DNA from 4 places in the Kocuria sp. CH-021 genome. Region 4 is predicted to be linked to each of the others. Evidence: riboswitches for the same ligand, from Rfam matches in the RefSeq annotation. Region 4 holds a riboswitch; each other region holds the start of a gene.
The links. A riboswitch is a leader RNA that binds a small molecule or an ion and turns the genes downstream of it on or off. The one in region 4 is predicted to bind S-adenosylmethionine.
Positions count from the first base shown of each region.

Region 1 (2,189 bases), on a different contig from region 4:
CGGATCGTGGTCCCGGCGATCCCGCCGGCCCGGCGCTGCTCGGGGGTCAGGCGGCAGTGCGTCATGGCCGCGGGGTGGGCCACGAGGCTGCGGGTGTCCCCCACGTTGGCGACCAGCTTGAACAGCCGCAGCGCGTCGATGAAGGGGCCCACGGCGGCGTCCGGGGCGGCCAGGTCGAAGGAGAACACGGAGCCGGTCCCGCGCGGGAAGTCCCGGGCCGCGATCCCGGCGCCGGGGTCCCCGGGCACGCCGGGGTGGTGGACGCGGGCGACGGCGGGGTGCCCGGCCAGGAACTCGGCCACCGCCAGGGCCGAGGCCGTGTGGCGGGCCACGCGCAGGTCGAGGGTCTCGGTGCCCTGCAGGATCTGCCCGGCGTTGAACGGGGAGAGCGTGGTGCCGAGGTCGTGCACGTACTTGGCCCGGACCAGGTGCAGGTAGGGGCTGGCCCCGGCGCACTTCTCGACCAGGCTCAGCCCGCCCCAGCGGGCGCGGGCCTGCGTGAACTGCGGCCACCTCTCCGGCCGCGCGGACCAGTCGAAGGTCCCGCCGTCCACGACCGCCCCGGCCAGCGCGTTGCCGTGCCCGCCCAGGAACTTGGTGGCCGAGTGCACCACGATGTCGGCGCCCTTCTCGAGCGGCCGGTACAGGGCCGGGGACGCGAGGGTGTTGTCGACGACGACGGGCACCCCGGCGGCCCGGGCGACGTCGGCGATGCCGGGCAGGTCCGGGAGGGTGGCCAGCGGGTTGCCGATGGACTCCAGCAGGAACGCCCGGGTGCCGGGGCGCACGGCCGCGGCCCACGCCCCCGGGGCGGTGGGGTCCACGAAGGAGACCTCGATGCCGCAGTCCGCGAAGGTGTCGGTGAGCAGGTCCACGGTGCCGCCGTAGAGCTTCTCCGAGGCCACGAGGTGCTTGCCGTCGCCCTGCCCGAGCAGCGCGAGCAGCGCGACGGCCACCGCGGACTGCCCGGAGCCGGTGGCCACCGCGCCCGCGCCGCCCTCGAGGTCGCTGATCCGCTGCTCGAGCACCGCCACCGTGGGATTGCCGGTGCGCGTGTAGGTGAAGCCCGGCCGGGTCTGGGCGAACATCTGCCGGGCCGCCTCGTAGTCGGGGAACTCGAACGCCGCGGTCTGGTAGATCGGCACCGTCAGGGTGCGCTGGGCGACCTCGCCGTGGGTGCCCGCGTGGATCTGCCGGGTCGCGAGGTCGTGGTCGGTCACGGGGATGGACATGGCGCTGCTCCTGTGCCTTGCTCTTACCCGCACCGGACGGCCGCGGTCCCCCGGTGGGGGCGCGGAGGATGCAGGCCGCTTCTTCATCCGAACCACCCAATGAGCATGGGGTTGGTGCGTGACCCAGTCGGAGCTTCGCGGTCACGTCTCGTGAAGCTGGAACAACACTATGCGCAGAGGTAGTGGCTGTCCCTCCACGACCGAAGATGACGACCGTGACGGAACATGACGCCGGCGGTGCGCGCCGGGCCCGCGGCTCAGGCCCGGGTGTCGATGTCCTCGAAGATCAGGAACGTCTGGGTGTCCACCACCCCGGGCAGCTGCTGGATGTGCTCGAAGATCACCTGCCGCAGGTGCACGGTGTCCACGGCGCGCACGAGGAGCATGACGTCGAAGTTCCCGCCCACCAGGGCGATGTGGTGCACGGCGGGGATCGCCCGCAGCTGGGCGCACAGCTCCCGCCAGGTGTTCTGCTGGAGCTTGAGCGTCACGTAGGCGGAGGCCTGCAGCCCCGCCCGCACCGGGTCGATCACGGTGCTGAAGCTCAGGATCACGCCCTCGTCCCGGAGCCGGTTGATCCGGGCGTAGGCGTGGGCGCGGGAGACGTGCACGGCCGCGGCGATCGCGGTGACCGACTGCCTCGCGTCCCGGGACAGCTCCGCGAGGATCTTCCGGTCGGTCTCGTCCAGGGAGACGGGGGTCGAGGGCACGGCGGGCTCCTTCGGGGTGGGTGGGTCACAGGGTCCGGCACGGCACCGGACGAATGCGTGTGCTCCACGCCACACTAGAACATTTCGTCCACACTGTCTGCGCCGTTCGTCTCAGTCTTCTGCACTTTCCGGCCTCTCTGGATACGAAGCAGGTCCGGTTCGCATACTGGGGAGACAGAGTTGCACCAGCCTTCCTGCCTCCCCGGCCCCGTGCGCGGACCGGGGACCGACCGAGGGGACACCATGA
Region 1 is NZ_JBNAFK010000019.1:50,626-52,814, reverse strand. It holds gene ACPYN7_RS14230 (O-acetylhomoserine aminocarboxypropyltransferase/cysteine synthase family protein) at 1-1,232, opposite strand, end outside; SAM riboswitch class IV at 1,247-1,388, opposite strand; gene ACPYN7_RS14225 (Lrp/AsnC family transcriptional regulator) at 1,490-1,942, opposite strand; gene ACPYN7_RS14220 (thiamine pyrophosphate-dependent dehydrogenase E1 component subunit alpha) at 2,186-2,189, shown strand, end outside.
Region 1: linked by a shared signal. The riboswitch ahead of ACPYN7_RS14230 (O-acetylhomoserine aminocarboxypropyltransferase/cysteine synthase family protein) and the one ahead of ACPYN7_RS03545 (ABC transporter ATP-binding protein) in region 4 are both predicted to bind S-adenosylmethionine.

Region 2 (2,189 bases), on a different contig from region 4:
TACGTGGTCAGCGACGCCGCCGCCCTGACCGGCACCCCCTGCGTGTGGGGCTCCATCCTGCGCTTCGAGGGCCAGGTCAGCGTCTTCTGGGCCGGGCACGGACCCACCTACCGGGACCTCTACCCCGAGGCCCCGCCGGACGGCGAAGTGCCCAGCTGCGCCGAGGGCGGGGTCTTCGGCATGCTCCCCGCGACCATCGGCTCGGTCATGGTCACCGAGGCCGTCAAGCTCGTCACCGGCACCGGCGAGCCCCTGCTCGGGCGGGTGCTGCTGCACGACGCGCTCGCGATGACCTGGCGCGAGATGCGCCTGACCGCGGACCCCGCGGCCGCCCCGGTCACCGCGGTGGCCCGGCCCGCCGCCGGCTGCGCGCTGCCCGGGGCGGACCCCGCCGAGACCGTCGGGGCGGCCGAGCTGGCCCGGCTGCTCGAGCGCCGCTCCCGCGGAGAGGCGTCCTTCGCCCTGGTGGACGTGCGCGAGGACTGGGAGCGGGAGCTCGTGGCCATCGACGGCGCCGTGCCCGTGCCCCTGCAGAAGATCCTGGACCGCGGCGCGGACGCCCTGCCCCCGGAGGCCCGCGGCGCGGACCTCGTGCTGCACTGCAAGGCCGGGGCCCGCTCCGCGACCGCGCTCGCCGCGCTGCGGCCCTTCTACGCCGGGCGGGAGGAGCGGGTCCGGCACCTCGAGGGCGGGGTGCTCGCCTGGGTGGAGCAGGTGGCCCCGGACCAGCAGGTCTACTGAGGCGGTCCGCCGCACTCCCCTCCTTCCCCGGGCGGACGACCGGGTCGATACACCACTCCGGACGAGATGACCGTCTGTGACGCCGTCGTGACATCCGATGACGCGCACAGGTCATCGGCTGGCTCCGGACCCGGGTGGTCTGGTGCGATGTCGGACGTCCCATTCAGAGCGGCTGAGAGATCTGGCTCGACGACGCCGCAGCAACCCGCCCTCCCCCGGGGCCAGGGTGCTAAGGCCAGAACCGATGGAGATCCCGGATCTGCAGCCGGTCCCTGACGTCGGCGCCCGGCGCTGCCGTCACCGGGCCGGACCCTGGCGCGACCGGCACTCCTCGGTGCGACCGAGAGGACCACCGCATGACCCGCACCACGGACGAGAGGACCGCTGTCCGTTCCCGCGCCGGCACGAACCCCGCCGCCGGCCTGCCCCGGGACTACGCCGGGCTCCAGGAGCACTTCCGGCCCCTGTTCGCGGAGATCGCCGCCGGCTCCCTGGACCGGGACCTCCAACGCGTGCTGCCCCACGCGGAGGTCCGCCGGCTGGACCGGGCCGGCTTCGGCGCCCTGCGCGTCCCGGCGGCCCACGGCGGTCCGGAGGTCGGCCTCGAGGACTTCACCCGGCTGCTGATCGACCTGGCCGAGGCCGACTCCAACATCGCCCACCTCTACCGCTCCCACGCCGGCTTCGTGGAGTCCCTGCGCTTCCTGCCCCGGGAGCTCCAGGAGGTCTGGTACCCGCGGGTGCTGGCCGGGGCCACCGTGGGCAACGCCTCCACGGAGAAGGGCGGCAACGCGCTCGGCACCCTGAACACCGTGCTGAGCCGGACCGCCGGGGGCTGGGAGCTCACCGGCCGGAAGTACTACGCCACCGGCTCGGTCTTCTCCGACTACACCCGCGTCTCGGCCGCCCTGGACGGCCAGGACGGCCGCCGCTTCGCCGTCGTCCCCACGGACGCCGAGGGCGTCACGCTCGAGGACGACTGGGACGGCTTCGGGCAGAAGCTCACCGGCACCGGCACCGCGGTCTTCGACCGGGTGCGCGTCCCGGACGACGCCGTGCTGGACCGCACCGCCGGCAGCGCGGAGGCCGTCCACGAGGCCGCCTTCTTCCAGCTGGTGCTGCTGGCCGTGCTGGCCGGCATCGCCCGGGCCGCCCGGCGGGACGCCGTGGACACCATTGCCGCCCGCCGGCGGACCTTCAACACCGGGCTCGGCCTGCCGTTCCGGGAGGACCCGCTGATCCAGGAGGCCACCGGACGGATCTCCGCCAAGGCCTTCGCCGCGGAGGCCACCGTGCTGCACGCCGCCCGTGCCCTGGACGCCGGGATCGCCGCCGCCGCCGCGGCCGGCGCCGACCGGCCGGAGTTCACCGGAACCCTCCCGGCGGCGCTGCACCAGTCCGAGATCGCCGTGGAGCACGCCCAGGTCACCGTGCCGGAGCTGGCGCTC
Region 2 is NZ_JBNAFK010000026.1:19,751-21,939, forward strand. It holds gene moeB (molybdopterin-synthase adenylyltransferase MoeB) at 1-741, shown strand, start outside; SAM riboswitch class I at 898-992, shown strand; gene ACPYN7_RS16110 (acyl-CoA dehydrogenase family protein) at 1,098-2,189, shown strand, end outside.
Region 2: linked by a shared signal. The riboswitch ahead of ACPYN7_RS16110 (acyl-CoA dehydrogenase family protein) and the one ahead of ACPYN7_RS03545 (ABC transporter ATP-binding protein) in region 4 are both predicted to bind S-adenosylmethionine.

Region 3 (2,189 bases), on a different contig from region 4:
GCAGCAGGAGGTGCAGCCGCGACCGCACGGCCTCGCGCCCCGCGCTCACGGGACCTGCCGCCGGTCCTCCGTGCGGCCGCCCCCGGCGGTCCGGTCCGGCGCCTCCCCGCCGCTCCACGGGGGAGCCGGGTGGCGCAGGTAGAACAGCCGGGAGGTCTCCCGGCGGATCTTCGCCTGGCCGCTCAGGAGCACGCCCATGAGCAGGAACACCCCCGCCAGGAGCACCAGGGAGGCGGCCAGGAACGCCGTCGGGAAGCGGGGGACGAGACCGGTGCCCGCGAACTCCACCACCACGGGCAGGCCGAGGGCCAGGCCCAGCAGGAACAGGGCCAGGGAGACGGCGCCGGTGACCAGGAGGGGCCGCTCGTGGAAGAGCAGCTGCCCGAAGATGCCGAGGATCCGGAAGCCGTCGTGGTAGGTCCGCAGCTTGCTCTCGCTGCCGGCGGCCCGGTCCCGGAAGCCCACGGCCACCTCGGCCTGCGGCACCCGCGCGTTGACCGCGTGGACGGTCAGCTCCGTCTCGATCTCGAACTCGCGCGAGAGCGCGGGGAAGGACTTGACGAAGCGGCGCGAGAAGACCCGGTAGCCGCTGAGCATGTCGGAGACCTTCCGGCGGAAGGCGAAGCTCACGAGCCCGTTGAAGAACCTGTTGCCGGACTCGTGCCCCGACCGGTACGCGGTGCTGGTGGTCTGCCGGCGCACGCCCAGCACGTGGTCGTAGGGCCCGGACAGCAGGGTGTCGATCATGGCGGGGGCGTCGGCGACGTCGTAGGTGTCGTCGCCGTCGACGAGCAGGTAGACGTCGGCGTCCAGGTCCGCGAAGGCCCGCCGGACCACGTTGCCCTTGCCCTTCTCCTCCTCGCGCCGGACCTGCGCCCCGGCCCGCCGGGCGGCCTCGGCGGTGCCGTCCGTCGAACAGTTGTCGTAGACGTGCACCTCGATGCCGGGCACGGCGGCGTGCAGATCCGTGACGACCTTCGCGATCGCCGCTTCCTCGTTGTGGCACGGCACGACGGCCACGATGCGGGGGGTGGGAGGCATGGGCACTCGTTCCTGCGGTCCGGGCGGGGGCCCGTCCATTATGCCGAGGCCGGGCCCGGGCGCCGGACCGCCCTCCACCGCCCGTGCGTCGCCGTGCGTCCGTGTTGCGCCCCGTGACGTCCCGGTCGTCACAGTCCGCGCTCCGGCGTCTTCTGGGCGCCCGCACTTGGCAGCACGGCGGGGCGGCCGCTGGAATGGGTCCTGCATCTATCCAGAGCGGCCGAGAGACCTGGCTCGTCGACGCCGCAGCAACCATCCGCGCCCCCGCCACGGGGTGCGCGGAACGGTGCTCCCGCCAGGACCGATGGAGCTGTCGCTTCCCTCCCGGGTCCGCCCCGGGACGGTTGCCGCCCTCCCTCGGGGTGACCCTTGGAGGAAGAACGTGACACCACGCCCGATCGCCCGGCCGGCGCCGCCGTCCCTGTCCTACGAGCTCTATCCGCCCCGCGGCGCGGCGAGCGCCGCGACGCTGCTGCGGACCATCGAGGAGCTCGAGCCCACCCGTCCCGACCACGTCTCGGTGACGTACAGCGGGGACGAGCAGCGCCGGGACAGCTCGCTCGCCCTGCTCGACCACCTCCTGGCGCGCACGAGCCTGCGGCCCCTGGCGCACCTGACGTGCGTCGGCAGCAGCCGGGCCGAGCTGGAGCGGACCGTGGCCACCCTGGTCCGCCGCGGCGTGCGGGGCGTCCTGGCCCTGCGCGGGGACCGGGACCCGGAGGCGGCGCCGGGCGAGCTGCGGCACGCCGGCGAGCTCGTGGAGCTCGTGCGCGAGGTCGAGCAGCGCCACACGGCCTCCCTGGCGGCCGGCCGGCTCGCCGTGGGCGTGGCGGCCTATCCGACCCGGCACCCGGAGTCGCCCTCGTTCCGGCACGACGTGGAGGTGCTGCTGGCCAAGCAGCGCGCCGGGGCGGACTTCGCGATCACGCAGGTCTACTTCCGCCCGCAGCGCTACGAGCGCCTGGTCGCGGCGGCGACGGCGGCGGGGGTGACCATCCCGATCGTCCCCGGGATCATGCCGGTCACCGATCCGGGGCGGCTGCGGACCCTGTGCCGGCTGGCCGGCCTGGCGCCCCATCCCGGCCTGGCCGCCGCGCTGGAGGACGCGTCCGGCCCCGCGGAGCGGCACCGCGCCGGCGTGGCCTTCG
Region 3 is NZ_JBNAFK010000030.1:16,388-18,576, forward strand. It holds gene ACPYN7_RS17015 (hypothetical protein) at 1-49, opposite strand, end outside; gene ACPYN7_RS17020 (glycosyltransferase) at 46-1,041, opposite strand; SAM riboswitch class I at 1,246-1,352, shown strand; gene ACPYN7_RS17025 (methylenetetrahydrofolate reductase) at 1,424-2,189, shown strand, end outside.
Region 3: linked by a shared signal. The riboswitch ahead of ACPYN7_RS17025 (methylenetetrahydrofolate reductase) and the one ahead of ACPYN7_RS03545 (ABC transporter ATP-binding protein) in region 4 are both predicted to bind S-adenosylmethionine.

Region 4 (2,189 bases):
AGAAGTAGGGGTCGGTGCCCTTGGTCGCGGCCACGGTGCGGCCCTCGAGGTCCGTGACCTCCTGCACCCCGGTGCCGGGGGCGGTGACCAGGGCGGACCACTCCGGCTGCGAGTAGAGGTCGATCACCTGGATGGGGGTGCCGTTGCTGCGGGCCAGCAGCGCCGCGGAGCCCGCGGTGGAGCCGATGTCCACGGCCTCCGCGCGCAGCGCCTCGTTGGCCTTGTTCGACCCGGCGGACTGCACCCACTCCACCTCGGTGCCCTCCGCGGCGAAGGCGGCCTCGAGCCAGCCCTTCTCCTTGATCACCACGGAGAGCGGGTTGTAGGTGGCCCAGTCCACGCGGACGGTGCCGCCCCCGGCGGCCTGCGCGGGGGCCTCGCCGGAGCCCTCGCCCGCCATGCACCCGGTCAGGCCGAGGGCCAGGACGGCGGCGAGCGCGGGGACGGTGCGGACGGAACGGTGGAACAGGGGCATGGCGGGGCCTTTCGTGGTGGGCGGACGGGGCGGACGGGGCGGACGGGGCGGTCGGCGCGGGCGGGCGCCGCCGCCGGTCCTGCGAGCAGAGCGGGAGGAGCGGGAGCGGGCCGCGTCAGCGGGCCGCGGGGTGGTGGACGTCGACGCCCAGGTGGCCGAGGAGCTGCACGCGCAGCCCGGCGAGGACCTCGGAGGCCCGGTCCCGGGGGCGTTCGCCGGGGACCGTGAGGACCGTGCTGATCGAGGCGGGAGCGGTGGGCCCGGTCCGGCCCAGGACCACGATCCGGTCCGCGAGCTGCAGCGCCTCGTCGACGTCGTGGGTGACGAGCAGGACGGTGGTGGGCTGGGCCGCGTGGACGGTGAGCAGCAGGTCCTGCATCTGCAGGCGGGTCAGGGCGTCGAGCGCGCCGAAGGGCTCGTCGAGCAGCAGGACCCCCGGGTTGCGCGCCAGGGCCCGGGCCAGGGACGCGCGCTGGGCCATGCCGCCGGAGATCGCGCGGGGACGGTGGCCCGCGTGCGCGGTGAGCCCGACCAGGCGCAGCAGGTCGTCGATCACGGCGTCCCCCTCGTCCCGGGGGAGCCCGCGGGGCAGGCCCAGGCGGACGTTCTCGCGCACGGAGCGCCACGGCAGCAGGCGGGGCTCCTGGAAGGCGACCGCGCAGCGCGGGTCGATCCCGGACACGGGGGTGCCGTCGATGAGCACCCGGCCCGCCGAGGCGGTGTCGAGGCCCGCGGCGGCCCGCAGCAGGGTGGACTTGCCGCAGCCCGAGGGCCCGAGGACCGCCAGGACCTCGCCGGGCCGGGCCGTGACGTCGACGTCCTGCAGGACGTGGTGCGTCTCGCGGCCGGCCGGGAACGCCTTGCCGACGTGCTCGAAGGCCACGGAGAAGGCGCGCTTCGACGGGTTCGGGGCGGCGGGCGGCGCAGGGCTCAGCAGAGAAGTGCTCATGATCAACTCCATCGGTCCTGGCATTAGCACCTCGCACGGGGGATCAGGCGGATCCGTGCCGGTTGCTGCGACGTCGACGAGCCAGGTCTCTCAGCCGCTCCGGATGGTTACGGGCCCATTGAACGTCCTCGGCGTGTCCCCTGGCAAATCCGTCGCATCCGCGGGCGTCGCGACACATCGCTGGCCCGAGGGTCCTCCGTGCCCCACCATGGACCCATGACGAGCCGCAGAACCCCGGTCCGGGCGGATCTGGTGCGCGACGCCTTCGCGGCGTTCGGCGCGGTCCTCGACGGGCTCGGCGACGACGACTCCTGGGCCGCCACGGGGTGCACGGGCTGGTCGGTCCGGGACCTGGTCCAGCACTGCACGACGGACGCGCTGCAGGGGCTGGTCGCCCTGCACACGCCCACGACCGCCCGCCCGGACCGGGACGCCGCGACCTACTGGACGGACTGGGGCGGCGATCCCGCGGCGGCCGCCGAGCAGCGGCGCCGCGCCCGTGTGGCCGGGTCCATGGTGCTGGACTGGGACCCGGTGCGGGAGCTCCACCGCGAGGCCACCCGGGCGCTCGTGCACGCGGCGGAGCACTGCGGCGGCGGCGCGGTCCGCACCGAGGGCCACGTGCTGCGCGTCGAGGACCTGCTGAGCACCCTCGCGGTGGAGGCCACGGTGCACCACCTGGACCTGATCCGGCACCTGGACGGCTCCCCGGGCCCCGCCGCGGACGGGCTCGCCGAGGTCCGCCGGGTGCTCACCGACCTGTGG
Region 4 is NZ_JBNAFK010000003.1:219,416-221,604, reverse strand. It holds gene ACPYN7_RS03550 (aliphatic sulfonate ABC transporter substrate-binding protein) at 1-475, opposite strand, end outside; gene ACPYN7_RS03545 (ABC transporter ATP-binding protein) at 591-1,424, opposite strand; SAM riboswitch class I at 1,430-1,534, opposite strand; gene ACPYN7_RS03540 (maleylpyruvate isomerase N-terminal domain-containing protein) at 1,641-2,189, shown strand, end outside.